Regions from separate parts of the Paenibacillus sp. FSL L8-0494 genome, predicted to be linked through region 1. Evidence: predicted binding sites of a transcription regulator. Region 1 holds the regulator's gene; each other region holds the start of a gene.
The links. Region 1 encodes Rex, which represses fermentation and respiration genes when NADH is low (regulators of the CRP and FNR family bind a similar motif). Its sites were predicted from a motif close to TTGTGAAATATTTCACAA; they were not measured.
Positions count from the first base shown of each region.

Region 1 (10,187 bases):
ATTTGGATGAGTATTGTGTTACGGCCCCAATTACCCTTGTCGGAGACTCCGCAGCTGACATTGCTGGCTGGAGTTGCCGTCTGCAAGGCAATTCGACGGGTGACCGGTGTAGATGCCGGCATCAAATGGCCGAATGATCTGCTCGCAGGCGGTCGTAAGATTTGTGGGATTTTACTCGAATCTTCTCTAAGAGAAGGGGAGCTTCATTATTGCATTGCTGGAATTGGCATTTCCGCGAACATGACAGAGGAAGATTATCCCGATCATCTGCAGGAGGTCGCCACTTCACTTCGGATTGAGCGGGGGGGTGCTCCAGTTGACCGTTCTGAGCTGGTAAGGGCGGTTTTGGACGAACTGGATATGCACTACAATCTGTACATGAAGCAAGGTTTTAAACCTATAAAGGAGCTTTGGGAGTCCATGTCTGTGACTTTGGGGCGCCAGATCGCACTGAACAGCCCTCAGGGGCGTTCTGAAGGTGTGGTAGTGGGTTTGGATGAAATAGGTGGTCTACTGCTTAAAAACAGCTCAGGAGAGATCTCTAACGTATGCTCAGGTGAAATTGAACTCTTATAAGATTTATTTATATGACAGGGGTATCATCCCTTGTCATATTTTTTTTCGTGTAATTCCGCGCTTTTTTTGATATACTATGGGTCGGAGGCGGTATCGTTTATCGAACTGTACTCTTGAATTGTAGAACTTTTTTATATTTTTTATTACTGAAAGTACCTTCATAACTGCGTTTGACGGTTACGTTGGATTCTGCTCTGAGCCGTAAGGACCGAGACAGAAGGGACGATCGCAAGTGACTCTTTTTTGCCCTTCGGACCTTTTTAGCAAATGATTGCTAAAAGGTTTTTTTGTTGCGATTTTTACGGGCAGGTTACTTAAAAAAGGAGGACGAAAAGAGAAATGGCAAACAAACAAGCGCTAAATATTGTAAAAATGAAAAAAATGAAAGCAGAAGGTGTGCCACTGAGCATGCTGACCGCTTATGATTATCCATCTGCAGTTCTTGCAGAAGAAGCAGGTATCGACCTTATTTTGGTTGGTGACTCTCTTGGGAATGTAGTCCTTGGATACAATACAACTTTACCGGTAACGATTGAAGATATGGTGTACCATACCCGCTCGGTAACTCGAGGAGCACAAAGTACATTTATCGTGGCTGATATGCCATTTATGACGTATCACGGGAGTATAGATGAAACCCTGCGGGGTGTGCGCAGATTGATGCAGGAAGGGCGGGCTCATGCCGTCAAAATGGAAGGTGGACTTGAGATTTGTGAGACTGTAGCTACGGTTGTGGCTGCGGGAGTCCCTGTGCTGGGACACATCGGGCTTACTCCTCAATCCGTGAATATGATTGGTGGCTACCGGATTCAAGGCAAAGACGCCAAGGATGCCCAACGCCTGATGGATGAAGCTAAGGCGCTTGAGGCAGCAGGTGCTTTTGCAATCGTTTTGGAGCTGGTAACGGAAGAAGTAGCCCAGGCAATTTCTGAAGCGCTTAGCATCCCAACCATTGGGATTGGTGCAGGCCGTTACTGTGATGGACAGGTATTGGTTTTCCATGATTTGCTGCGTTATGCCTCACCTTATCGTGAGAAACGTTTTGTCAAAACCTATGCGGATGTGGGTAATGTGATCCGTGAGGGCATCAGCCAGTATGTGAAGGAAGTGAAGGAACGTTCCTTCCCAGATGAAGGCCACGTTTTTAATGCAGATGAAACAGTCTTGGAATCTTTATATGGCGCTGCCAGAAAGGAAGGGAAATAAATGAGAGTCGTCAGAAGCATTGAGCAGCTGCGCGAAGCTTTGGAGTATATGAGACAAGGCGGGCACGCCCCGATTGGGTTCGTTCCTACGATGGGATACTTGCATGACGGACATGCCAGTCTGCTTCGCCGGGCTGGAGAAATGAGCCACACAGTGGTAATGAGCATTTTTGTGAATCCTTTGCAATTCGGGCCAAACGAGGATTATGATTCCTATCCGCGTGACGAGCGTCGTGATTTGGAACTCGCTGAACGAGAGGGAGTAGATATTGTATTTATCCCCAGTGTGGAAGAAATGTATCCGCAGCCTACTCGGACTACTGTCTCGGTATCGGAGCTCACTACCCGGCTATGTGGGGCTTCCCGCCCTGGGCATTTTGATGGTGTAACCACAGTGGTTAATAAATTCTTCAATATTGTACAGCCGGATTATGCTTTCTTTGGGCTGAAGGATGCTCAACAAGTTGCTGTGCTTCGCCGAATGGTGTCCGATCTTAATATGAATGTCGAAATTATTCCTTGTCCGATCGTTCGTGAAGGGGATGGACTCGCACTAAGCTCACGTAACGTATTCTTGTCTCCAGAGGAGCGTAGTCAGGCATTGGTGTTATCTCGTTCCTTACGTGAAGCACGTCAGTCTATTGAAGAAGGAAAAGTAACAACCGTTGCTGAAGTGCGGGAATTGTTGACATCGGTTATTTCCAGCTCACCTCTAGCGGTGATTGATTATGCGGAGATCCTAACATTCCCTGATCTTGAAGGATTAGAGGATGAAGCTCTTTTATCAGAAGTGGATGGGGAAATTATTATAGCGCTTGCCGTGAAGTTTGGCAGAACACGCTTGATTGATAATAATGTATTTATTCCAAAGGAGGTTGCTGCACTTGTTTAGACATATGATGAAATCCAAAATTCACCGCGCAACAGTAACGGAAGCGAATTTGAACTATGTGGGCAGTATTACCATTGATGAGAGCTTGATGGAAGCCGCGGACATTCTTGAGAATGAAAAAGTTCAAATTGTGGATAACAACAATGGTTCGCGACTGGAGACCTATGTAATTCCTGGACCGCGTGGAAGCGGAGTGATCTGTCTCAATGGTGCCGCAGCTCGTCTTGTTCAGCCGGGCGATACAGTAATTATCATTTCGTATGCGATGTTGTCCTCGGAAGAACTGGAGTCACATAAGCCAACGGTGGTATTCGTGGATGAGAATAACAAACCAGTGAAGCTGGCTGATCATGAATTGCATGCTACAATCGCTTAATGTATGGACTTACGCCATGTAATGAATGGCAGGGATGAAAGACCCCGATCTCGCAGAAAATGAAGTCAGGCAAGCTGAACTGATTTCATCTTCAGTAAGGGGGGATAGCCCATGTTTCAACATTTGTTTGCTGAAATGAACAAGGTGCTTCAGGAGATCGTAACAGATTACCCTACAGCGGAGGGTGCCCGCCGGAACGAGCTTTTATGCAATTATAATATGCTGCATAGACTGAGCGATAAAGTGATGGATGAATGGCTCGCTTTTGCTGAGAAGCTAAGTCACTTTCGCGAAAGTGCGGATTTTACAGCAGTGGTCGAAGAGGAAGTGCCGGAACAGGAAGCACCAGAGCTGTGTATGGATTCCTTTGTAAGAGGTCAGGGATATTATAAGCTGCTGATGTATGGAAAGTGTATTGATCAGTTTAAAGAAGTTATTGCGCAATACCCGGATAGCTTGGCTGCTCGATTATATTTAGCCATCTCTTATCTGCAGGAAGGTGACGGTGAAGCCGCTTGGAGTCATCTGAACCATATGCTGGGCTTGATACGGGAAACCAAGCTGAAAGCCATGGTATATAATGCTTTAGGCTGCATACGAGCCTCACAGGAACGTTTTAATGAAGCGCAGGAATTGTTTGACCTTGCCTTGCAGCATGACCCGGCGCTTCCGGAGCCAAACGTTAACTTAGAGGTATGCCGCCGTCGTGGAGGGAAGCTGCATTTTGGAAATCAGCTGGTTTCCCTTTTGTAAAAGAATAACGGTTTTGGAAATTTCTATTCAAGCGATGCATCCCCTGAACCAGTGGTGTGCATCGCCTTTTTTCGCAACTTCTGTTATGCTGATTAAGAGTCTCAATTGAAAGGGAATAGAATTATAATGAAATTTGCCGTGCTTGATTTTGAAACAACAGGAACCCAATCCGTGGGTGAAATTATCCAGGTTGGCCTTGCAATTATAGAAGAAGACCGGTCCATCTCCCGGGTATATGGTTCCTATGTCAAGCCCGGAACGCCGATTCCTCCTTTTATAACAGGTCTGACGGGGATTACCGATGATGATGTGAAGGATGCGCCTGAGCTGGATGAGATGATGATGGAGCTTGTTCCGCTCTTGGATGATGTTGTGCTTGTAGGGCATAATGTCGCTTTCGACTTCCATTTTTTACAAAATGCTTTAGATCGTTGTGGTTATTTGCCATTTCAAGGGCGGATTTTGGATACGATTGATTTTCTGAAAATTTGCTTTCCTTCGCTCACATCTTATCAGCTAGGCTCTGTCAGTGCTCATTTTGGAGTGACACATGATCGTCCGCATCAGGCAGATAGTGATGCACTTGCGACTGCTTTAGTGCTGTTGAAATGTCTGGAGGAGCTCTACGAGCTGCCGCTGCTTACGATCCAGAGACTCTGTGAGCTGTTTACCGAAGAGGATAGTGATCTGGGCTGGTACTTTGATGGTCTGCTGCGAGAGCGGGAAGCGGAGACGCTACAGCCCGAAGGTGATCTGACTTTCTATCGTCAATTAGCGCTTGCAGTAGGAGACTGGACGGAGTTAGCGCCACCTAGAGATGAGCATGTAGAGAATCCGCTAGCGAATTTATCTTTTACTGATTATATGGACGAAGTAACCAAACGACTTAAAGACACATTACCGCAGTATGAAAGCCGGGAAGCTCAGGATATTATGATCAATGAGGTGATGACGGCACTTGCCGAAGACAAACACCTACTGATCGAAGCGGGCACAGGAACCGGTAAATCGCTCGGTTATTTGTTGCCTGCCATTTATCAAAGCGTTCGCACCAATGAAAAAGTCATGGTCAGCACTCATACCATTAATCTGCAGGACCAATTGCGCGAGCGGGATATCCCTTTGTTAACGCAGGTAGTTCCTTTTCCGTTTAAAGCTGCTATTTTTAAGGGAAGAGGACATTATTTGTGTCTGCGTAAGTTTGAGCATAAAATTAATAAAAAGGACTTTATAAGCCCAAGGGAAGATGCGCTTACTGCAGCTCAGATGATCGTATGGCTCACTCAAAGTGAATCAGGGGATGATGAAGAGCTGAATTTAAGCGGCCGGGGCGGTGATTTCTGGGAGACGGTGGCAAGCGATACCGATTCCTGTCTGGGACGTTCCTGTCCTTGGTTCCGCAAATGCTATTATCATAGGGCCAAGCATGAAGCTGGGATTGCTGACGTGGTCATTACGAACCACTCCAAGCTATTCGCAGATGTTAAAGCTGGGCACCAGCTGCTTCCAGCTTACGAGCATCTTGTAATTGATGAAGCACATCATTTAGAAGATGTGGCTGGTAAACATCTTGGCATGCATATGAAGCATTTCACTGTGGCACACACGTTATCGCGACTGTATAAAGATAGCCGAAACGGACAGCTTCCTGCTCTGCGCCAGATCTTACAGTCGTCAGGCAGTGAAGAGGCTTCAGAATGGAGCGGAGTCATCGATCGGATCTACCCGGATCTGCTTACTGTCAAAGAAACCTGGGATGCACTCAGCGACAAGCTGTTCAGCCTTTTGCCGGAACGCAGTGATGCAGCAGCAGGGGAAGCGGGACAACTGGTTATGCGTTTGCTTCCCGCCCGTAAGCCGAAGGATTGGGATGAATTAGTTGCGCTTGAGAACACTATGAATCTGACGTTAAGCGACATCATCCGTAAGGGTGATAAAATGCTTAATGAGATGCGTGACCAGGAAAGCCAATCCTCAGCAGACAGTCTTGTTACTGATATTAGCGGTTTATTTAAGGATTTGGCTTCCATACGTGAGCAAGTAAGATTCTTTATGGGGCTGAATGACGATAATGTAGTATATTGGCTGGAGGCAAATGGAAATTACCGCAGCAAATCACTGCAGATGTATGCCGTCCCTGTGGATGTTAGCAGCCAGCTTAAAGAGTTGTTCTTCGATAAGAAAAAAAGCATCGTGCTTACCTCGGCGACGCTGTCTGTAGATAAATCTTTTCAGTTTATGATTGATAATCTCGGACTTAACGAAGCTGCGGAAGAGGGACGTCTAATGACTTCACTCCTTCCTTCTCCCTTTAAGTATCGCGAGCAGGCGCTGCTAGTTATACCGCGTGATTTTCCTAGTGTGAAGGGCAGTGTGGGCGATGCTCGATTTGTCGATACACTCGTACAGTCGTTAGCAGAAGCTGCCAAAACAACACGTGGGCGGATGCTGGTTCTGTTTACTTCTTATAAAATGCTGCGTCAGGTATATGATCCGCTTAAAGAGGCTTTGGCCTCACAAGAGATTACGGTGCTTGGTCAAGGCGTGGAAGGTGGCAGCCGGAGCAAGCTGATCCGCCGCTTTCAGGACAGTGCAGCATCCGTTCTGCTGGGGACGAGCAGCTTCTGGGAAGGTGTAGATATTCCAGGTGAAGCACTGACTTGCCTGGCCATCGTGAGACTTCCGTTTCAACCGCCGAATCACCCGTTGGCGGAAGCGAAGTCGGAGTTATTGCAGGCTCAGAAGAAGAATCCGTTCATGAAATTGTCTGTTCCTCAAGCGGTTATTCGCTTTAAGCAGGGATTCGGAAGACTGGTTCGCACGGCGCAGGATCGCGGAATAGTTATTGTTTATGATACAAGGGTTATTGAATCTCATTACGGGAAGTATTTCCTTTATTCATTGCCTGGTCCCAAAATGGAGCATATGCTGACTGATCAAATGGTCCCCCGCATAGCGGAATGGCTAGAGGATGGCGGCGCTTCTTAAAATGCTCGTCTTCAGTTTAGCTCCTCCTTATCCTTAAGGGCGGTAAGTTACAGTACCGCCCTTAATAAGGAGAGGTATACGTTTGAATATGGATTTTCACAAGAACATTACTATTTTTAGGAGGAAAAATATGAAATCGGATAAAATATCAGAAGCCGTTGTTCGCAGACTACCTGTGTATTTGCGTTTTTTGAATGATCTCCAGAATCGCGAAATATTAACAGTTTCCTCTCAGGAACTTGGACAAAAGCTGGATCTTAATCCCGCACAGATTCGTAAGGATTTAGCGTATTTTGGTGACTTCGGCAGAAAAGGTATCGGCTATGATGTAACGTATCTTATTGAGAAAATCCGTCATATTCTGAAGCTGGATCAACAGCTTAATGTAGCTTTAGTAGGGGCAGGTAATCTCGGACATGCCTTGTCTAATTACAATGCATATCTTAAAGATACAATGAAAATCACCGCTATATTTGATTCGTACGCTCCTAAGGTTGGACGTAAGATCAACTCCCTTACTGTGCAACCAATGGATGAACTAGGCAGCACGATTCGTGAGCAAGGTATTCGCATTGCCATTATTACCGTACCTGATTCAGAAGCTCAAAATGTAGCAGATATTCTCATTTCTTCTGGGATTGAAGCGATTTTGAACTTTGCCCCTGTGATTCTGAAGACACCACCGAATATCCGGGTGCATGCAGCTGATTTTACAACTGATCTGCAAAGTCTTGCTTATTACTTGCGGGATGGAAAGGAAGAAAGCGAACATGAACAGCAATAAAACGATAATTAAGGGCGGGTATTTTCTGACTCCGGGAACGGATGAGCCGGTTCTGAGTGGATATATGACTATTGAAGATGATTTAATCACTTACATAGGAAAAGAAGAGCCTCAGATGGAAGCTGGAGTGCAAGTGGTTGATGGCAGTCGTCTGCTGTTCATGCCTGGACTTGTAAACACACATGGTCATGCGGCGATGTCTTTGCTGCGTGGATATGGAGATGATTTAGCGCTACAAGTGTGGCTTCAGGAGAAAATGTGGCCGATGGAGGAAAAGTTCACCGGTGATGATGTATACTGGGGAACCTCCTTATCTGTATTGGAAATGCTGAAGGGTGGAACTACGACCTTCCTCGATATGTATGATCATATGGACCGAGTAGCTGAGGTAGCTGAGTTATCAGGTATCCGTTCCGTATTGATGCGTGGTGTGATCGGGTTATGTCCAGAGGATGTACAGAATCACAAGCTTGCGGAAGCGATTTCTTTTGCCCGTAACTGGCATGGAAAGGCGGACGGTAGAATTACTACTATGATCTCGCCGCACGCCCCTTATACTTGCCCTCCGGACTTCCTGGTTAAGTTCGTGCAGGCAGCGCATGATCTGGATTTACCGATGCATACGCATATGTCCGAAACGAAACGTGAAGTGGAACAAAATGTGGCGGATTACGGGTTGCGTCCTGTAGCTCACTTAGAGAAGCTTGGAATGTTCACACGTCCCTCGATAGTTGCACATGGTGTTCATTTAAATGATGAAGAGATTGAGATCTTGGCTCGCCATAATGTGGGTGTCTCTCATAATCCGGGCAGTAATTTGAAGCTGGCTAGCGGAGTGGCTCGGGTTACTGATCTTCTAAAAGCTGGTGTGAAGGTGTCTCTTGGCACGGATGGCGCGGCAAGCAACAATAACTTGGATATGTTTGAAGAGATGCGGCTTGCAGCTCTCATTCATAAGGGTGTCAGCGGTGATCCAACGGCTGTTCCAGCTCCAGAAGCTCTACGTATGGCTACAGAATATGGCGCCCAGTCCATCTTTTTAAATAATGTAGGTAGACTTGCTGTTGGGATGAAAGCTGATTTCATTGCAATTGATATAGATCAGCCGCATTTGCTGCCACACACAGATCTGTTGTCTCATGCAGTTTACTCTGCTAGCGCTAAGGATGTTGAGCATGTGTGGGTGAATGGTAAACAGGTCATCAAGCATGGACAATGCTTAACCCTGGATGAGGAAGCTATCCGGCGTAAAGCGCAAGAAGCCTTCGAAGGTTTATTGAAGCGTTAAGTCTGGATAATAACGAATAAATAATAGGCTGCGACTTTTTGCTTTTAGCAAAAGTTGCGGCCTTTTGTACATTTTAAAGGCTGGGAAAGCTAGAAAATTATGAAATTTTGGATAAACACGCGGGTGTGTTATATAATCAAAAAAGATATATTACTAGAAAGGGAGCTGTACCTTGAAGAAAAGGAAAAAATGGATCCTCCTGGGGTCAGTTCTGATTCTGCTCCTGGGGTTTGGACTTATCCAGTTCTATGCCTATATTATGAAAGATCAATGGAACGAGCGGGATATCGCCAAGGATGTTGCCAAAACCAGAGCGGGTCTAACAGAGGTAACCAAAGCACAAAAATCGGTTTGGGATGAAAATGCAGTGTACTGGGTTTTAACAGGAAAAAATGAAGCCGGGACTGCTCTTATGGTCTGGGTCCGCTTTACGGTAGATGGAAAATATGCTGAAGGCGACGACGCAGTGTTTGCTGAGGAACTAAGTAAAGGAACCTCAGAAGCCCAAATACGCGGCATTATCAAAGCTGATCTTCCGGACATAACGATTGAACGCTTGCTGCCGGGAGTATATAACGGAGAGTATGCTTGGCAGCTTTTTTATAAACAGAGCGGTCGGTATTATTATCAATTTTATCGGTTTTCGGATGGGTCCCGAATGGGTGAAGGTTACAGTTTACCTAAAAGTTAAGCCGAACATAAGGAAATTAAGGGTGGCAATGTAAACAAGCGAACTTATTATAAGTTCGCTTGTTTACATTTATTTGATGTACAAAAGTGATATACTAAGTGATATACTGAATGGGTGGTTATCACCGAATATTCTCTTAAATTCACATACAAAAATAGGCCGATTGATTAAAAATCAAGGCCGATTTTGTCGAAAACGAGGAATATATTTGGTATTGATGGAAATATTTAAAAAATTAAATTTTAAATATATTCACATTTATTTTGAAATTAGTATATACACCTGTGATATACTACTACTTGTAATTAGAACAGCAATAAGAGACTTCAGTCTCTCTGATGAGCTCTCAAGTAGCTATAAATTATTATACTGAGCTTTATATTTTGTCATCTTTGAGAGGAGGACGTTTCTTGAAATTACGTCTTGTACCTGTGCTGATAACGTCTCTACTGTCGGCTACTCTATTGTTTGGTGGCTTCTTTTTGTATCGTCAGTTTGCAATGCAGGAACCACTTCAGAAGATTGTATCTCAATATGAGGGCGTCAATGATTCTCATATCAGTATTAACCGCAATGAGGTCACTTTGAAACTTGATCTCCAGCCAGGCACGAAATTACGTGAACTGGTTCAGTA
Region 1 is NZ_JBBOPQ010000001.1:4,692,672-4,702,858, reverse strand. Features, by position in the region: gene NYE35_RS21340 (biotin--[acetyl-CoA-carboxylase] ligase) at 1-576, shown strand, start outside; gene panB (3-methyl-2-oxobutanoate hydroxymethyltransferase) at 916-1,782, shown strand; gene panC (pantoate--beta-alanine ligase) at 1,783-2,673, shown strand; gene panD (aspartate 1-decarboxylase) at 2,666-3,049, shown strand; gene NYE35_RS21320 (tetratricopeptide repeat protein) at 3,161-3,802, shown strand; gene dinG (ATP-dependent DNA helicase DinG) at 3,929-6,790, shown strand; gene NYE35_RS21310 (redox-sensing transcriptional repressor Rex) at 6,921-7,574, shown strand; gene NYE35_RS21305 (amidohydrolase) at 7,561-8,862, shown strand; gene NYE35_RS21300 (cell wall elongation regulator TseB-like domain-containing protein) at 9,035-9,553, shown strand; gene NYE35_RS21295 (hypothetical protein) at 9,964-10,187, shown strand, end outside.

Region 2 (10,187 bases), 4.5 Mb from region 1:
CAATACCCTCTTCACGAATGAATTGGTGATGTTTCTTAACGATAGCATCCATTTCATCTGCGATCGCTTTATAGTCGTTAGCATTAGGCAAGCTCAGAACAGCTTCCTTCGCCAAGTCAAAGCGGTCCATTTGATTCAATACGCGCATATCGAATGGTGTTGTGATATCGCCATTCTCGCGGTATCCGTGTACGTGCAGGTTATGGTTATGGCGATCAAAGAACAAGTCTTTAATCAGACCTTCATATCCGTGGAAAGCGAAGATAACTGGTTTATCTTTTGTGAAAAATTGATCAAACTCTTCGTCAGATAAGCCACGCGGATCTAATTTTTGACTTCTCAGTTTCAACAAGTCTACCACGTTGATATATCTAATCTTAAGGTTCGGCAGTTTTTCATGCAGGATAGAGATTGCAGCCAAGCTTTCGATAGTTGGTTCTGTACCTGCAGAAGCAAAGACAACATCAGGCTCTCCACCTTGATCGGTGCTTGCCCAGTCAATAATCTTCAGTCCTTTATCCACCAGCTCTTGTGCTTCATCCGCACTGAACCATTGTGGACGAGGATGTTTGGAAGAAACGATCAAGTTAATTTTTTGACGGTCATTTAAGACGGTGTCAAAGACAGCCAGCAAGGAGTTCGCATCAGCCGGCAAATACTCACGGATAAATTCTGGTTTTTTATCAGCCAAGTGACCTAGCAAACCTGGATCTTGGTGAGTGTAACCATTGTGGTCTTGTTGGAATACAGTTGAAGTTGCTACCACATTCAATGATGGAATATCCGCACGCCAGCTTTGATCTGTTGCTTTACGCAGCCATTTGAAATGCTGAGTAATCATCGAATCCACGACACGCAAGAAAGCTTCATAGCTTGCAAAGAAACCATGGCGACCTGTCAATACGTAACCTTCAAGCAAACCTTCTGCCTGATGTTCAGACAATTGGGAATCGATAACACGGCCATAAGAAGCTAGGAATTCATCATTCGGCTCAATCACTTGATCCAACCATTGACGTTTCGTCACTTCAAAGACAGGTCCCAGACGGTTGGACATTGTTTCATCCGGTCCGAAAATTCTGAAATTGCGGTTCTCTTCGTTCAGAGAGATAACATCTTTCATGTATTTACCCAGAACGGCCATGTCTTGTGCTATTACTTCACCTGGTTTGGAATTATCAAGTGCGAACTTACGGAAATTGGGTAAGTTTAGATCTTTAATCTGGTTGCCAGCATTAGTAACTGGGTTCATTCCCATACGTCTGTCGCCAGTTGGCAGAATCTCAGCAAGTTCAGCGTTCAGACGACCATTGTCATCAAATAATTCTTCTGGTCTATAGCTGTTCATCCACTCCAATAACGCTGGAGCATGTTTCATATTCTTTTGATCCACTGGAATCGGCACCTGATGGGCACGGAACGAGTTCTCATTCGGAACACCATCCCATTGCTTTGGACCCGTCCAGCCCTTAGGAGAACGGAAGACCAACATTGGCCAAACCGGACGCGTAAGGTCATTGTTGTCACGTGCATTCTTTTGAATCGCTTCAATTCTTTCTACGATGGTATCAAGCACCTTAGCCATTTCTGGATGCATTAGATCAGGATTTTCGCCTTCAACGAAGAACGGTTCCCAACCCATACCTTTAAAGTATGCAGTAATTTCTTCTTTGGATTGACGAGACAGAATCGTTGGGTTACTGATTTTGAAACCATTTAAGTGCAAGATCGGCAGAACTGCACCATCAGTAACTGGATTGATGAACCGGTTGGAGAACCATGAAGCCGCTAATGGGCCAGTTTCAGCCTCTCCATCGCCAATAACAACAGCGGAGATTAAATCTGGATTATCCAGAATTGCACCTACACCGTGGGATAGAGAATAACCTAATTCGCCACCTTCGTGGATCGATCCAGGTGTTTCAGGGGCAGCATGGGAAGCAACTCCACCTGGGAAAGAGAATTGTTTGAACAATTTCTTCAGACCTGGGATATCTTGTGTAATTTCCGGATAAATTTCAGTATAGCTACCATCGAGATAGGAGTTCGAAACCATGACCTGACCGCCATGACCAGGACCCTCGATATAGAACATATTCAAATCATATTTAGTAATGACCCGATTCAAATGGGCATAAATAAAGTTCTGGCCGGGAATAGTTCCCCAGTGTCCAATTGGCTTAATCTTTACGTCTGCTTCTTTCAGCGGTTCTCTTAACAACGGATTATCTTTCAAATACAGTTGACCTACAGAGATGTAGTTAGTTGCGCGCCAGTATGCATCAAGTTTCTCTAAATAAGTTTTTGATGAGTAATCAACATCCATGGATAATACCATTTCTTCCACTCCCCAAAATTTTTTCTGTGTCTACATTGCCGTAATTTCTTCCACAAGTACATCATACCGCCGCCAAAAATTAATTCAACCTTTTTAACAAATGATACGGTCCAATTTTGTGAAAATATGAACATAGTATGAAAAACGGTGTCAATTGTCTGTAAAAATACGTCAATATTAATATATATGTAAAAATATGGGCTGAAGTTTGCGGGAGATATTTGCTGCTTTTCCTTCATCTATTTTGCGCAAAATAAAAAAAATAAGACCGAGAAAAATTCCCCAGTCTTACTTTTAATGAACGGACACAAAGGTATTAAATTTTAAGTATTTATAGTGGAAACGCATATGGGAGAATTCAAAGGGTGTGCCATTATCTAAAAAGAAAATCCCTTCCATAATGCTTACTGGCTCATTCGCCTGCAAATGCAGCAGCTCTTGATCCGTAGCCTCAGAGGGTTCTGCGGATATCGATAAAAAGGATTTGGTTACCGCCAGGTTCCGTGAATCCTCCAAATAATTAAAGATAGATCCTTCAATAATAGTCTGATTTAAGTTCTGCACGATTTTGATTGGGATATAACCCGTTTCAATCATAAAGGGTTCATCATCAAAAAGACGCAAGCGAACGATTTTGTATACAAAATCATGTGGTCCTAAAAACAGATCCCGTTGCAGTTCTTCCGTTGGTGGAATGACCTCGAATTTCAGAACTTTAATCTTTGGCTTCTTCCCATTCATTTGAAAATTGTCGGTGACACCTAAATTAGAGCCTTCGTAGTTAAAAATAGATTCATTTTTTATGTATAAAGGATTTATAAATGTCCCTGAGCCACGCTTTTTAAAAATAATTCCGGCATTTGCCATTTTAGTCAGAGCACTTTTAATAGAACTACGACTCACTTGATAAGTTTCACTAAGCGTTCGTTCATCCGGTAATTTCATATCGGGGAACTGCCCAGCAAAAATTTTCATTTTTAAGTCATCAATAATTTGTTTGTAGACAAACTGTGTCATGAAGTACTCCTTTTCAGGTCTATACAAGTTTTATTTCAATCTTTACTATAACATAATAACCAGACGTTTATAATCTATCCGGCCACCTTATTTACGACGGCGATTTGTCATGCGATTGTACATCACTAAACCGGCAATGACCATGCCCAGCGTTCCCATACTACTCGCTGCTTCAGCCTGCATACCAAACAAAATGCACAGGTTAGTGACCAAGCTTTTTGTAAGTACAGCAATAATAATTAACATCAACGGGCGCCAAATGTTGTATCTTCTCATCCAGGCAACACTCCTAATCCAATTTTCTCAAACTATCGATCGATTTCATCTATTATATCACAAGATGGTAACCGCATTCATTTCCTATAACCGTAAAGGAATCGAAGCCGACCTGCTATTTTTTATTAATTCTATATCTTAAAATGGTTTTCAACTTTTCGTGTTCTACTTTTCTAGCATCCGACAGATAAATTTCTCTATGAACAAGCGTTTTTAGCACATAATTGTTTTCATCTATAAACATTTTTAATTGTTGGAATGATTCAGGTTCACTATCATATGAACCAATATGCAAGATTTGCACCGATAAGCCATCTTCTAATTCATCAAAATATGCCTCTTTCAATAGGGGGTGAGGTTTCTTTTTATTTACTATCTCAAAAGCTCTTTCTACCGTCTCTCTTGTTACAAAATCCGGTTGTCTTATCATTATTGTATATAGTAATTCATCTTTTATTAAATCCTTGTGATTTCTACCTTCCTCTGTCAAATCCCATAATCCTTCGAGTGGATATACCGTATAATCAAAATAACCCTCCGGAGTAAATCCATTTTTAGGCATCATTTTCACCGCATAGGCCAGAGAGTATAGAACCCCGACTCTTTCTGAAAAATCCTCATGATTAGGATCACCTTTACCTTTTATACAGATGAATTTCTGTTTCCCAACTTCTAATAATTGCGGCTTAGCTTTGGGTTGATATAACTCCTTTTCATGCTTTCTATATTCATGTTTTGGCATTTTACTTCCCCCTATCTTTTTCTGTATTCTAGCATAGCGAACATGACGTCTATGCGTCATATTCGGTTTCAATTCCTCCGCTCCTCCTATCCGTCAATTACGCCTTTATTCGACTTTTGGTCTGGACTTATCCTTTTTCACGGATTATAATAACGAATAAACACCAAAAGACGAACATTAAGGCGGAAATCATGAGAAAATATATGCAAATATTCCTAGGCACTTCATTTTCTAGCCTATCCCCAAAAGAAATTCAAATTTTAAAGGACCATCTCTTCTGTATCAACACGGATGGGATGATAGAAATGATTGTTGCACCGAAGCACCCCGACTATCAACCCTTGCTTGATGCTTATCAAGGTCAGGACAATTTTCATGTATTAGCTGAAGGCCAGTATTTTTTGCCCGGCTTTATCGACCTGCATGTTCACGCGCCACAATGGGCTCAATCTGGAACTGCATTAGATATTCCACTCTATGATTGGCTAAATACTTCTACCTTCCCACTGGAGTCTAAATTCTCGGACCTGGCTTTTGCAAAAAAAGTCTACGATGACGTGGTTGGCACTTTGCTCGCAAACGGAACAACTACAGCACTTTATTTTGCAACGGTGCATAAAGAGGCCAGTTTATTATTGGCTAAAATATGTGCGGAAAAAGGGCAACGTGGACTCGTTGGAAAAGTGGTTATGGACGATCCGCAGGGAAATCCTGAGAATTACCGCGACTCCGACACCCATACCGCACTAGTGGATACGGAAGAATTTATACTAGCTGTACAAGAACTCGCTAAATCTACTAAACAAGGCGTATATCCAGTAGTGACACCAAGGTTCATTCCAAGCTGCACTAATGAGGCTTTACAAGGCTTGGGAGAACTAGCCGCTAAATATGATACGTATGTTCAATCGCACTGTAGTGAAAGTGATTGGGCGCACGGTTATGTGCAAGAACGGTTCCAGAAAAACGATGCTTTTGCCTTGCATGATTTTGGTCTGCTCAGTGATAAATCTGTAATGGCACATTGTAATTTTTTAGATGAAGATGATGTGAATTTGTTTGCAGAGACAGGAACAGCTATTGCTCATTGTCCGATATCCAACGCGTATTTTGCCAATAGTGTTATTCCGATCGCTGACTTCCATGCCAAAGGCGTGGAGATTGGTTTAGGCTCTGATATTTCCGGAGGTTTTTCACCTAGTCTCTTCGATAACATTAGACAAGCCGTAATGTCTTCAAGAATGCTGGAGGATGGTGTGAATCCTTCCCTGTCTGCACCAAATCGCGGAGTACCCGGATCACGGATTACGATCCATGAATCCTTTTATCTTGCTACCGCTGGCGGCGGGGAAAGCTTAAGCTTACCTATCGGCCGGTTACTAGAAGGTTATACCTGGGATGTTCAAATTATTGATACGAAATTACCGTCGGCGAAATTGCCCATCTTTGATGAGAATGAGGATTTGCAAGATATTTTTCAAAAGATAATGTATCTGGCCCGGCCTGAAAATATCCGTGAAGTCTGGGTACAGGGTGAAAAAGTTCATTCGCGTTAAAGATTAATTAAACTAAAAAACTTAAGGTGGGCATCGGAGTGAAAACACAAGCAAACGTACAAGAGCAAGCACATTTGGAATCACAGCTATTAACTGTCCTACCCGATGAAAAAGTTTCATTTAGTAAATCCGTCATTCTCGGTTTTCAACATGTATTGGCTATGGATGTCTATGTAGTGCCATTCCTTATTGCGATGTTAATCGGCTTACAACCCAATCAGTCCAGCGCGTTAATCCAATCCACCTTTATTGCCGCAGGACTTGCAACGATTGTGCAAACCTATTTCTGTATGAAGCTGCCTATCGCTCAAGGTCCTTCTTATGTTCCGCTTGGTGCGATCGTCAGTATTTATGCGGCTAGTGGTGGCGGGGAGCTCGGTTGGAGCTCCGTGTTAGGTGCCAGCTTAATCGGGGCCATCCTGGTTATTATTTTGGGCTATGCTGGAATTTTTAATAAAATCGTCAAAAACTTTATCCCACCTATCGTAGGCGGCACAATCATTTTCATTGTAGGTCTATCTTTATTGCCTGTTGCGATCAGAGATAATATCTACGGAGCCTCCGGCGCTTCAATTAATCAAAACGTATTATTAGCCCTTATTTCAGGCGCTACACTGCTTATTTTTGTGATTCTCGGTACTTTGTTCCGTAATAAAGGATCTATCTTCCGAATTCTTTCCGTAATGATGGCGTTAGTAGTCGGATGTATTTCGGCTAATATTATGGGCGTTTTAGATTTCTCAGCGATAAGCAACGCTAAATGGTTTAGCATGCCGCGGATCGCTTTTGTTGATTTCGGCTTTTCCTTCAACTTTTCAGCTATTATCACCATGGTTATTATTTATATCGTGCTGCTGGCTGAAACAACAGGCACCTGGTTTGCGGTCAGCAATGTAATCAATAAACCTTTGACAGACAAAAATATTAACCGCGGCGTAATTGGAGAAGGAATTGGCTGTCTTATTGCGTCTGTGCTCGGTTCGACTCCTGTTACAGGTTATTCAACTAATGCAGGGATCATCTCCATTACAGGTGTTGCCAGCCGCCGGGTCTTCCTCGCTGTAGGAGGATGGTTTGTCCTCTTTGGTTGTTCTGGTAAACTCGCCGCTTTGATCTCTTCCATTCCATCCGCTGTAATCGGCGGCGTCTTCGCCATCATCTGTGGCATCATCGCAATTAATGGTGTGCAAGTAATGAAGAATGTAACTATCGGCGAAAAAGAAATGTACATTATCGCCTTACCTATGATCATCACCTTGGCTTTGGTACTCATTCCTGGTGACTACTTGAATTCTTTACCTACATTCGTGCAGTATTTATTAGGCTCACCTATCCTAGCTGCTTCATTGGCAGCGATCTTATTGAATAAATTATTACCTAGTGGAAAATAGAAAATAAAAAGGAGCAGCCCCTAAAGGAATCGATAGATCTCCTTTAAGGGCTGTCTTTTTTAAAGATCATCCCATATTGGCCCCTGTCCACTGCCTATTTCGATCCTTAAAGGCGTTTGACTAGACCAGGCTAAAGTCCCTGAATATATTGTTATTATTTATCCTATTCAAGGGCTTTTATTAAATGGTGGGGGTGATCATTCTGGCTATCCGTTACAGCATCATAATTCCAACCTATAACCGACTTCAGCAGCTGCTACTTACACTCACTTCATTCGAGACACAGACCTATCCGAAGGATCGATTCGAGGTGATCGTCGCAGATGACGGTTCTACAGATGGTACCAAGGAAATGGTCGAAAGCTTTCAAACTTCTTATCCGCTTATTTATGTCGCTCAGCAGGAACAACGCGGCCGTTCTGCCGTGAGAAATCTGGGGCTGAGTCAGGCAAAAGGGAAATACGTCATCTTCTGCGATGCGGATTTTCTAGTATTCCCTGACTTCATTAGGATCGTAAACCAGTATCACCGTAAATATCCTAAGTCCATAATTTCAGGTATTCCACACTCATGGGATGACGCTTATACCCACTACTACCCAGACTTTTCTCCTGAAGAAAAAGAGCATTGCCGCAATACACTTTCGCCTTCTAACTTATGGAATCCCGACTTCGAATCAGCGACTGAAATCATCCCATTAATCACACCCAATGATATCCTTCAGCAGACGGAGACGTTATCAAAAGTCACCTTTCCCTCAAGAGTTCCTCCAAATACTAAAAAACAATTTGCCAGCACAGATGTAGCCCCTTGGATGTTACTCGTCACACGTTGTGTGTCCATAAGACGCAGCCAATTAACTCGTGCTGGAGGTTTTAATGAACAGTTTATCCTCTATGGACTCGAAGATTGGGACCTTGGGTATCGACTGCATCGATTAAAAATCCCTTTTCACAGCATCAAAGAAGTTGTCGGCGTTCACCAAGAACATCCAACCCACTTCAGAGGGAATCTCATAAATATTGAGAATCTAAAAATTATGTTCAAAAGCTACGGGTTCAATGACTCCTCCCTAAATCTGTTCGCCCTTGTTCCCCCAAACGAAGACTTAGAGAAGTACAAACATACTATACGGGTCTTGCGCAGAGGATACCGAACGAAGTTAACACGTTCATCAGCAATATTAATGAGAAGAACGTTACGGATTGCCGCCAAACAGCTCTATGAACCCAAGGATACCGCCGTATACCAAGAGTCGTTAAGACGGATAAGTGTAAAAGTAAAGAGAAGAAAAAGCCGGGTTGCCCGGGTTTTGCGAGAGATTTTGGTGAAGGCTGAAAAACTGGGAGAATGATATCTAAAAACACATTAAGCCGGGCATCAGATGATGTCCGGTTTTCACTTATTTTCTCAATTTATTGGGTAGCGGAATATGCCTAATCGACTCAATGGGATGATAGAGCAGCATCCACGGACCAGAAAAACGCATAACCCCTTTAATTCTTTGGCGATAATCCGGTTTGTAACAATGAACAGGACATTTGGCACAAGCTGTTTTCTCTTCACCAAATTTACAATAGGCTAGCCTCTTCAGCGCATACTCATTTAATTCCTGACATTCCTCACAAAACCCCTTATGATGATGTTTTTTCTTACAATATATACGAATCATTTTGGTAACAAGCTCTTGCTCTTTTTGAATTTTAGGACCCTCATTTAACTGCCGGTTTACCTTTGTTATCATATATGAACCCCCTTGTAACTTGTACAATAAGTTCTCATGTAATTATAAAGGGAAAACCAACTGTGAAACCAGCCTTAACGCTGAACCTCCTTAATTCCCTCACATACCGGGGATGAAAGCGATAATTGTATAAATCAAATTTTTTAAAAAAAACTTGTAACGTTTATAGCTTTTTACGGATATATAACTTGAGGAGGTGAATGGATGCAGGACAACGAGCAATTATACAGGGAATATTCAACCCAAGTATATAAATTCGTATTTAGCCTTTGTCATAATCACTTGCTGGCAGAAGAAATTACCCAAGAAACTTTTTATAGAGCTATAAAATCGATAGACAAATACGATGGGACCTGCAAAGTATACGTATGGCTTTGTCAAATTGCTAAACATGTGTGGTATCAGGAGCTGGACAAGCAGCGCAAGCGGAAGTCTGAGGAATTAGAAGACGCTCCTTTGGCTAACGCAAATTCAACAGAATCCCAGTTCATTTTTGCTCAGGACAAAATGGATTTATTTAAACAACTTCATTTACTTGATCCAAATACCAAAGAAGTATTATATCTGCGTTTAACCGGAGAATTCAGTTTTCGGGAAATTGGCGAAATTCTTGGAAGAGATGAAACCTGGGCAAGAGTTACCTTTTACCGTGGAAAACAAAAATTGATGAAAGGAAGATCTTCATGAAATGCGAGATTATTCAGGATTTATTACCTTCCTATATTGAAAAGCTAACCTCTGTACATAGTAACGAAGAAATCGAAAAACACCTGCAATCCTGTGAAAGCTGCCTTCAATCCTATAATGAAATGACCGCCACAGCAAATCTAAGTGTGCCTATTATTGATAAAGAGGAAGTTAACAAACTCAATTATTTTAAAAAAGTGAAAAAAAAGAATATAAAAACTCTCATTTATTCCGTCTTATCGGTACTTATACTGGCTACGGCCCTTATTGGATTTTTTGTTATCGGTTTCCCTGTATCCTCTAAAGATGTAGTCATAGATTATCAGAAGACAAAGGATCGTTTGGAGGTTCATCTAACTTTGGAAAATGGCAAGGACCTCGTGTTCTCAGGAAAAACTAAATTTATCCGCGATGAGAATAATAATGTAATCGGTTC
Region 2 is NZ_JBBOPQ010000001.1:223,013-233,199, reverse strand. Features, by position in the region: gene NYE35_RS01115 (phosphoketolase family protein) at 1-2,338, opposite strand, end outside; gene NYE35_RS01110 (GntR family transcriptional regulator) at 2,633-3,355, opposite strand; gene NYE35_RS01105 (hypothetical protein) at 3,443-3,631, opposite strand; gene NYE35_RS01100 (GyrI-like domain-containing protein) at 3,747-4,445, opposite strand; gene guaD (guanine deaminase) at 4,565-5,929, shown strand; gene NYE35_RS01090 (uracil-xanthine permease family protein) at 5,968-7,320, shown strand; gene NYE35_RS01085 (glycosyltransferase) at 7,523-8,674, shown strand; gene NYE35_RS01080 (nitrous oxide-stimulated promoter family protein) at 8,723-9,064, opposite strand; gene NYE35_RS01075 (RNA polymerase sigma factor) at 9,269-9,751, shown strand; gene NYE35_RS01070 (zf-HC2 domain-containing protein) at 9,748-10,187, shown strand, end outside.
Region 2: NYE35_RS01115 (phosphoketolase family protein) is a predicted target of Rex. The motif match lies at 2,455-2,472, and genes of this name have one in related genera.

Region 3 (10,187 bases), 270 kb from region 1:
AAAACACATACTACTTCGGTAGATTTAGACATGTTCAGTACAACCCTCATTTTCTACAATTTAAGGTAGGAAGCATTTTGCGAAAAATGCTGAAAGAAAAATGGAATGAGGGAGCCTGATGAATCAAACCGCAGTTGTATCCGAAAATCCGCCGGCGCTGAAGGGTACACCTTACAAGCAAAACCGCTGGAAGAAAAACTTTTGGGGATATATGTTCCTCGTACCTGCTGTGATTATTTTTGTAATGTTCCTGTGGGTGCCAATTTTTAAAGGCTTGTTGTACAGCTTCTACCATGTTGATTTTGTAAAAGGGAATAGCTTTGTTGGCTTTGAGAACTACGCTAGAGCCCTTAGTGATCCAGATGTTTTGACCGCGTTAAAAAATACGGGGTATTACATGCTTCTATGTCTTATTATCGGGTTCTGGGTTCCGATTGCTTTTGCCATTATGATCTCGGAGCTGAGAAGGTTTGGGGGCTTTGTACGGGTAGCGGCTTACCTTCCTTTCGTTATGCCTGGTGTGGTTCTATATGGACTCTGGAGATGGCTTTATGATCCGGTGGGCCCAATCAATGCGGTATTAAGCTCGCTTGGTGTGGACCAGGTTGCCTTCCTGACAGATACAAGGTGGTCGATGATTTCTCTTGTTTTTATGGAGACGTGGCAGCAGTTTGGATCAGGGATGTTAATATACTTGGCTGCTGTACTCAGCATTCCGCGGGATTGGTATGAAGCAGCTGAGATTGATGGGGCGGGTGTGTGGGCACGTATAAAGTACATCACATTGCCTTCGCTACGTAATTTGATCATTTTGATGTTGATATTACAGATTATCGGGACTTCACAAGGGTATCAGTCACAAATGGCGCTGCTTGATGGTGGACCGAATAATACTACGCTTACCTATGCGCTGCTGATCGTAAAATATGCTTTTACGCGACTCGATTATGGAACGGCGACTGCGCTTGGCATGCTAATGTTCATTGTCCTAGGTGGTTTGGGCATTTTACAGTTCAAGCTTAACAAGGAGGACAACTAAGATGAAGAGCGCAGATAGAGGGATTCTCTCAGAACATGATTTGAAAAAAACAAGCAATAAGATCGTTTATGGCTTGATGTGCGTGGTTATTTTGATTATGGTGTTCAGCATGCTGTATCCGATCTGTATGACGTTATTTAACGGACTGAAATCGAATCAAGAGGTGAACTCATTCCCACCGCATTTTTTCCCGCAGGAATGGCACTTCAGCAACCTTAAGGAAGCGATGAATTACATTGATCTGCTGATGTTCCTTAAAAACACCATTTATATTTTTGTGGGGAATATGGTCGTGACACTAGTAGTATTGGGAATGTCTGCTTTCAGCATTTCTCGTATGAATGTCCCTTACAGAAAGGCAATTTATTTCTTTTTCCTGATGACATTGTTTATTCCGGCGACCAGCTATATGATTCCCAACTTTGTCAATCTAAAAGAGCTTGGATTACTAAATCAGTACGCAGCATTTTGGCTGCCGGCTGGTGCGAATACATTCTATTTTCTACTCTTAAAGAACTTTTTTGATGGGATACATCCTGAAATTTTTGAAGCAGCGCGGATTGACGGTTCCTCTGAGCCGAGAAGCTTTTTCTCCATTGCAGTGCCATTGTCGGTTCCGATTTTTGCTACGCTGGCGATCTTTATCTTTTCTACAGCATGGAATGACTGGTTCTGGCCATCTCTGGTTATGCACAGTGAAGAGAAATATACGCTCGCGACAGCAATCTATAAATACGTTATTAATGTAAAGGCACTTAATACGAATATTAAATTCGCCATCCTATTTATCGTATCGTTGCCGCCGATCCTTGTCTTCCTGATCTTCCAAAAGTTCATTATGCGTGGCGTCGCATTATCAGCAGTTAAGGGATAAGCACGGATCGACGGATTTAGTCACGGATCGTAAACATGCACATGAAAGGAATATAAATGCACCTCGTTTGTAAACGATTTCTCTTTTATGATCGATATGTAAGATAACTATGAATTGAAAAGGGGAGTTTCAATGCGTAAGTACTCTAGCGTGCTACTAAGCCTCCTTGTGGCCGGATCGTTGTTAACCGCTTGCGGCGGTAATAACAATAACGGAAACACGACAGGAAACAAGGAAGGGGAAGCGACTACTGCGCCAACGAATGCTGCAACAGATAATGCTGGCAGTGCTACAGCAGCGCCAACTGATGATATCACACAAAGAAAAGTGACCATCAAAATTCACTATCCAACCCCTGACCTAACCGAAGTTAGAGCACAGGAAGATGACAAGATCAAACGTTTCCAAGAGGAATATCCGAATGTTGAAATCGTCAAAGACGATTGGCAGTACAATGTAAGTGAAATCGGCATCAAAATGGCAGCGAATGAAGCTCCAACCTTCTTTAACACCTACGCTACAGAAGCAAAATTCCTAGTTGAAAAAGGCTGGGTAGCTGACATTACGGATCTGTGGAATAAATACGAATTTAAGGATCAAATTAACCCGGTTCTCCAAAATCAATTTATCATTGACGGTAAAGTCTTCGGCGTAACTCAAAAGGGTTATGTAACAACCACAATGATCAACAAAAAAATGCTGGACGAAAAAGGCGTTGCTGTTCCACCTATGGATTGGACTTGGGATGATATGCTGAATACCGCCAAAGGCGTAGCTGATACCAAAAAAGGGATTTCCGGTATTGCTCCAATGGGTAAAGGGAATGAAGCAGGCTGGAACTGGACCAACTTCCTGTTCGAAGCTGGCGGTGAAATTCAGAAGATTGAAGGCGGTAAGGTTGTAGCTACTTTTAATTCTGAGGCTGGGATTAAAGCGCTGGATTTCTACAAGAAACTTAGATGGGAAGCAAACGCGATTCCTCAGGACTGGGCACTGGGCTGGGGTGATGCTGTAGGCGCATTCCAACAAAGTCGTACAGCAATGGTAATGGCTGGATCTGACGGTGTTATTGAGCAAGCGTTGAATCAAGGCGGTCTGAAACCAGAAGATGTACTTACGTATCCAATGCCTGCAATGGAAAAAGGCGGAAAACACACCGGGGTACTTGGTGGTGACTACCTTGTAATCAATCCAAATGCAACACCAGACGAGCAAGAAATGGCATTCCGTTATATTACATTTGATTACTTCTCCGATAAAGGTCTAGAAGCACTGGATGCGGTTCTGCAACAACGTACAACGGATGGTAAATACTTTATTCCGCCGCTCTTAGATTACTATTCTGCAGATTCTGACTTCGGCAAGAAAACGAAAGCTGTGTATGATAAATATACAAATGTATATCAATACAGCCCTGATATTTTAGGTTTGCTGGACGGTAAACCGGAAGCGCAATACAATACACAGGACTACTACGCAACCATGTCCAATGTAATTCAAGAGCTGTTCTCCAAAAAAGGAACAGATTCCAAGACACAGCTTGAAGCTGCTGCCAAAACAGTGCAAGAGAAATTCTTCGACACAATTAAAGTAGAATAGCTAGGAAGAACAGAACCGGCTCCATAGGAGTCGGTTTTTTTATGTTTATATTATTGATATTTTTATAAATCAACACGACGGGGGGCATCCGACTATTTTTTAGAGGCCAATGGAAAAATAGAGTGTCAACAAAATTAGATTTGCTTTTTTAAAATATTTTTGCGAGCGGAAAGGTAGAAAATGGGTATCAGTTCTTGTCTTTTTAAACATAAACTTTAAATTTAAGGAATAATAAAGCATAAATAATGGTAAAAAAGCTATAATATGATCGAATGAAAGCGCTTTGAAAACAAATCAAAAAAACTTTATACTTTGTGAAAGATTTCACTATACAAGGTGGAAATGATGTGATAAGATAAATGTGTAGAGAAAAACAACCTAAAAATTGACAGGAGGACGAGGGAGATGGCAGTTAAGAACGAAGTCGCCGCCCAAGTTAAACAAACTACCGCTGAAGAGTATATTCAGACTTTAGTGGATAAAGCGAAAAAAGCACATGAGGCATTCATGGCGCTGGATCAAGAGCAAGTTGACACAATCGTTCATGCAATGGCGTTGGCTGGACTCGACAAACATATGTACCTCGCTAAATTGGCTGTAGAAGAAACTGGCCGCGGGGTTTACGAAGACAAAATTACTAAAAACATCTTCTCGACAGAATATATCTGGCACGGAATTAAATACGATAAAACAGTAGGCGTTATTGAAGACAATGCTTATGAAAGCTTCCAAAAAATTGCTGAGCCCGTCGGAATTGTAATGGGTATCACACCGGTAACCAACCCTACATCCACCACGATGTTTAAAGCGTTGATTTCGATTAAGACACGGAACCCTATTATATTCGGTTTCCACCCATCTGCGCAAGAGTGTAGTGCAGCAGCTGCTAGAATTCTTCATGATGCGGCTGTAAAAGCTGGCGCACCTGAGAATTGTATCCAATGGATTGAAATGCCAACGATGGACAAAACAAACGCTTTGATGAACAACCCTGACGTTGCACTTATTCTCGCAACAGGCGGTTCTGCAATGGTAAAAGCAGCTTATAGCTGTGGTAAACCAGCTCTTGGCGTAGGTCCTGGTAACGTACCTGCATTCATCGAAAAGAGCGCGGATATCGATCAAGCCGTAACGGACATCATTCTTTCCAAAACATTTGATAATGGTATGATCTGTGCTTCCGAGCAAGCTGTTATTATCGAAGAACCAATCTTTGATCAAGTGAAAAAGAAAATGATCGCTAATGGCTGCTACTTTGTTAACAAAGAAGAAGCTGCCAAACTTACTAGCGGCGCTATGAACGTTGATAAATGTGCGGTTAACCCAGCAATCGTTGGACAATCCGCAGTGAAAATTGCTGAAATGTGCGGCATTCAAGTTCCTGCCGGCACTAAGATTCTGGTAGCAGAACTTGAAGGTGTAGGCACTAAATATCCATTGTCCGCTGAAAAATTGAGTCCTGTGCTTGCTTGCTACAAAGTTAAAAACGCAGATCAAGGTATCGAACGCGCAGCACAAGTTGTTGAATTTGGTGGTATGGGCCATAGTTCGGCTATCCACTCCAACAACGAAGAAGTAATCATGAAGTTCTCCAACCGTCTGCAAACAGGACGTATTCTCGTTAACTCGCCTTCCACTCATGGTGCGATCGGCGATATCTATAACACTAACATCCCTTCGTTGACGCTGGGCTGCGGATCTTATGGTCGTAACTCCGTGTCGCAAAACGTTACAGCAATTAATTTGATCAACGTGAAAAGGGTGAATCGTCGTACCGTGAATATGCAATGGTTTAAAGTACCTGACAAGATCTATTTCGAAAAAGGCGCTACTCAGTACCTGACCAAAATGCCTGATATCACACGTGTCGCAATTATCACTGACCCAATGATGGTTAAGCTCGGATATGTTGAGAGAGTTGAACATTACCTGCGTCAACGCCAAACTCCTGTAGCGATCGAAGTGTTCTCGGAAGTTGAACCAGATCCATCGACAACTACAGTTGAAAAAGGTACAGCAATGATGAACAGATTCCAACCGGACTGCATCATCGCACTTGGTGGTGGTTCCCCAATGGATGCTGCAAAAGGAATGTGGTTATTCTATGAACATCCAGACGCAGACTTTAACGGTCTGAAACAAAAATTCATGGATATCCGTAAACGGGTTTACAAATTCCCTAAACTTGGAAACAAAGCTAAGTTTGTAGCGATTCCAACTACTTCGGGTACGGGTTCGGAAGTAACATCTTTCGCAGTTATTACCGATAAAACAACTGAACAACACACTAAATATCCTTTGGCTGACTACGAGCTAACTCCAGACGTAGCTATCATTGATCCAGAGTTCGTATATAGCTTGCCAAAAACTGCTGTAGCTGATACAGGTATGGACGTATTGACACATGCCATCGAAGCTTATGTATCTGTTATGGCGAGTGACTACACTGATGGTCTGGCAATTAAAGCAATCCAATTGGTATTCCAATACCTTGAAAAATCGGCGCTTGAAGGCGACAGAGTTGCCCGTGAAAAAATGCATAACGCATCAACACTTGCTGGTATGGCCTTTGCTAATGCTTTCCTGGGTATTAACCACAGTTTGGCGCATAAATGGGGCGGTCAATATCACACTGCTCACGGTCGTACTAATGCGATCCTTATGCCACACGTTATTCGTTACAATGCTAAGAAACCTACGAAGTTCGCTTCGTTCCCTAAATATTCACACTTCGTAGCTGACGAGCGTTATGCAGAAATCGCCCGTATTCTGGGATTGCCAGCTCGCACAACTGAAGAAGGTGTAACTAGCCTGATCAATGCTATTCGCGATATGAACAAAAAACTGGGTATCGAAGAATCCTTCCAACAACTGGGCTTTGATCCTAAGGATTTTGAATCCCGTGTAGATTACTTGGCTGACCGTGCATTTGAAGATCAATGTACAACTGCCAATCCTAAGCTGCCACTGGTATCTGAACTTGCAGATGTATACCGTAATGCTTTCTACGGAAGATTTGATAATTAATATTTGGTTAAGTAGATAATAGGATGGTTGTGGACTAGATATAAGTGACAAATATCACCGGAAAGGTGATATTTGTCACAGTCTATTTATAGAAAATAAACTAAAATGTTTATATAAACAACGGTCCCATACATGGAACAATGATTGTGAATTTTCGAACAACCATATCTTTCTTGGGATCACGAGACACGGGATCAACCTTCAAGCCCGCGATCTCTACAAATATTATAAATATAGATGGAGGGATTTAGCATGTCGGTGATTGAAAAAGATGTACAAGAAGTGAAATCCGGTTGGAGAAGTTTTACAAAAGGTAAATGGTCCAGAAAAGTTGACGTTAACAACTTTATCGCAAGTAACATTAAGCCTTATGAAGGAAACGAAGAATTCCTCGTAGGACCTACTAGTAACACAACTGAACTATGGAAGATTATTTCCCAATTGAGCAAGGAAGAAAGAGAAAGAGGCGGCGTATGGGATGTTTCCCTAGATACTGTCTCCACAATCACTTCACATGCTCCAGGCTACATTGACAAAGACAAGGAACAAATTGTAGGCGTACAGACTGACGCTCCTTTCAAACGTTCCATCCAGCCATTTGGCGGGATCAAGATGATGGTTGATGCTACGAAAGCTTATGGCTTCGAGCTTCCACAAAACATCGTTGACATGTTTACGAACATTCGCAAAACGCATAACCAAGGCGTATTTGATGCATATACACCAGACATGAGAGCTGTGCGTAAATCCGGCGTAATTACAGGTCTTCCTGATGCTTACGGCCGCGGACGCATCATCGGCGACTACCGCCGCATTGCTCTATACGGTATTGATTTCCTCATTAAAGACAAAAAACAACAACAAACTGAGCTTGAAGTTGATTCCATGACTGAAGATATCATTCGTTTGCGTGAAGAGCTGTCCGAGCAAATTCGTGCACTTGGCGAATTGAAAGAAATGGCAGCCGCTCATGGAATGGATATTTCCAGACCAGCGACCAACTTCAAAGAAGCTACTCAATGGGTATACTTCGGATATCTGGCAGCAGTTAAAGAGCAAAATGGTGCAGCGATGTCCCTAGGCCGTGTGTCCTCTTTCTTGGACATCTATGCAGAACGCGATATTGCTGAAGGTACTTTGACTGAAGAACAAGTACAAGAAATCGTCGATCATTTCGTAATGAAACTGCGTATCGTGAAATTCTTGCGTACACCTGACTATAATGATCTGTTCTCCGGTGACCCAACATGGGTAACTGAATCCATCGGTGGTATGGCTGAAGACGGAACAACTCGTGTTACCAAGAACAGCTTCCGTTTCTTGAACACCCTGTACAACTTGGGTCCAGCTCCGGAACCAAACTTAACTGTACTGTGGTCCGAAAAATTGCCTGAAGCCTTCAAAAAATATTGTGCTAAGGTTTCCATTGAAACTAGTGCAATTCAGTATGAAAATGACGATGTAATGCGTCCATACTGGGGTGAAGATTATGCGATTGCTTGCTGCGTATCTCCAATGCGTATCGGTAAACAAATGCAGTTCTTCGGCGCTCGTGCCAACCTGGCAAAAGCATTGCTGTATGCTATCAATGGTGGTATAGACGAAAAATCCGGAGCACAAGTTGGACCGGAATTCCCAGCGATCACTTCTGAATATCTGGATTATGACGAAGTAATGAAACGTTTCAAACCGATGATGGAGTGGTTGGCTAAAACTTATGTTAACACTTTGAACATCATTCACTATATGCATGACAAATATTCTTACGAACGTATCGAAATGGCGCTGCATGACCGTGACATTCTGCGTACGATGGCTTGTGGTATTGCTGGGCTGTCCGTTGCAGCTGACTCACTAAGCGCAATTAAATACGCCAAAGTAAAACCTATTCGTAACGAACAAGGTATTGCGATCGACTTCGAAACCGAAGGCGAATTCCCTTGCTACGGTAACAATGACGATGCTGTAGACAGCATCGCAGTAGAATTGGTTGAAACCTTCATGACTATGATCCGTAAAAACAAAACATATCGTGATTCTGTGCCAACTCAATCGGTACTGACCATTACTTCGAATGTAGTGTACGGTAAGAAGACAGGTACTACACCTGACGGACGTAAGAAAGGTGAACCTTTCGCACCGGGTGCTAACCCAATGCACGGACGTGACAAGAAAGGCGCCTTGGCTTCCCTGAACTCTGTAGCTAAACTGCCTTACTCCGATGCACAAGATGGTATCTCTAACACGTTCTCCATCGTACCTAAGGCACTTGGTAAAGACGAGGATTCCCGTAAGTCTAACCTGGTACACATGATGGATGGATACTTCCATAACAACGCTCAGCATTTGAATGTTAACGTATTTAACCGTGAACAGCTGATGGACGCTATGGAGCACCCAGAGAACTATCCACAATTGACTATTCGTGTATCCGGCTATGCAGTTAACTTTATCAAGCTGACTCGCGAACAACAAATGGACGTAATCAACCGTACATTCCACGGTTCGATGTAATTTGTTTCTGTCATGAAGATCTTTGAATTAGTACTACATTGAAATAATTGCAAGGAAGATACCGCCCTTGTCTCAAGGGCGGTAATATCTTGTTTGAGAATTGTTAAAATTTTAAATTTTATAGCCGCGATTTAGGGATATGACAGTCTCAAAGACAGGAAGCTTCATCGTTGAAAGAGGGACTGTTAGTCTGTCGTGGCGAAAGGATGACATCCTATGATTAAAGGTCGCATACACTCTTTGGAAACCTTTGGAACCGTTGATGGACCTGGTATTCGATTTGTCTTGTTTATGCAAGGCTGCTTGCTGAAATGTCAGTATTGCCATAACCCTGATACTTGGGCTTTAGATGAAGGTAAAGAAATGACTCTAGAAGAAGTGCTTTCGGAGATCGAGCCATATATAAACTACTATCGTTCATCCGGTGGCGGGTTAACTGTATCCGGTGGAGAACCAACCTTGCAGGCGCAATTTGTAAAGCAGTTATTCACGGAAGTGAAAAAACGTTGGAATCTGCATACCACATTAGATAGTAATGGCTACAACGAAGGTGACAAGATTAATGACTTATTGGACGTTACAGATTTGGTTATGCTTGATCTGAAGCATATTGATGAAGAAGCGCATATCAAGTTAACCGGTAAATCCAATGATCGAACTTTGAAGCTTGCACGCTGGCTCTCAGACCATAATCGTAAGATGTGGATCCGACATGTGTATGTACCTGGTATTCATGATCGTGAAGAGGATCTCATTAACTTAGGTCGTTATATTGGAACCTTAAATGGCGTCGAGAAATTCGAAATCTTACCTTATCATCAGATGGGTATCTATAAATGGGAAATGCTCGGCAAAGCTTATGAACTGGATGGAGTACCTTCTCCAACAGAAGAAGAAGTGCAACGGGCATATCGCTTGGTAGAAGAAGGTCGTAAGCAAACGGCATTGGTATAATAGATATATATTTTTAAGAGAGACCGTACCCTCAGTGGTTGATCACTGAAGGTGCGGTTTTTTGTTATGAGGAAGTAAAAAGGGAGGGGATAAAGCTCCTCTGAGGGGGTAGTTTTATACTATTCCTAATAAAGACATGCTATAGTTACACGTGGTTAATGGGATGGATAATAAATGAAT
Region 3 is NZ_JBBOPQ010000001.1:4,960,087-4,970,273, reverse strand. Features, by position in the region: gene NYE35_RS22585 (response regulator) at 1-1, shown strand, start outside; gene NYE35_RS22580 (carbohydrate ABC transporter permease) at 212-1,039, shown strand; gene NYE35_RS22575 (carbohydrate ABC transporter permease) at 1,041-1,913, shown strand; gene NYE35_RS22570 (ABC transporter substrate-binding protein) at 2,046-3,512, shown strand; gene adhE (bifunctional acetaldehyde-CoA/alcohol dehydrogenase) at 3,918-6,539, shown strand; gene pflB (formate C-acetyltransferase) at 6,792-9,053, shown strand; gene pflA (pyruvate formate-lyase-activating protein) at 9,270-10,007, shown strand.
Region 3: adhE (bifunctional acetaldehyde-CoA/alcohol dehydrogenase) is a predicted target of Rex. The motif match lies at 3,825-3,842, and genes of this name have one in related genera.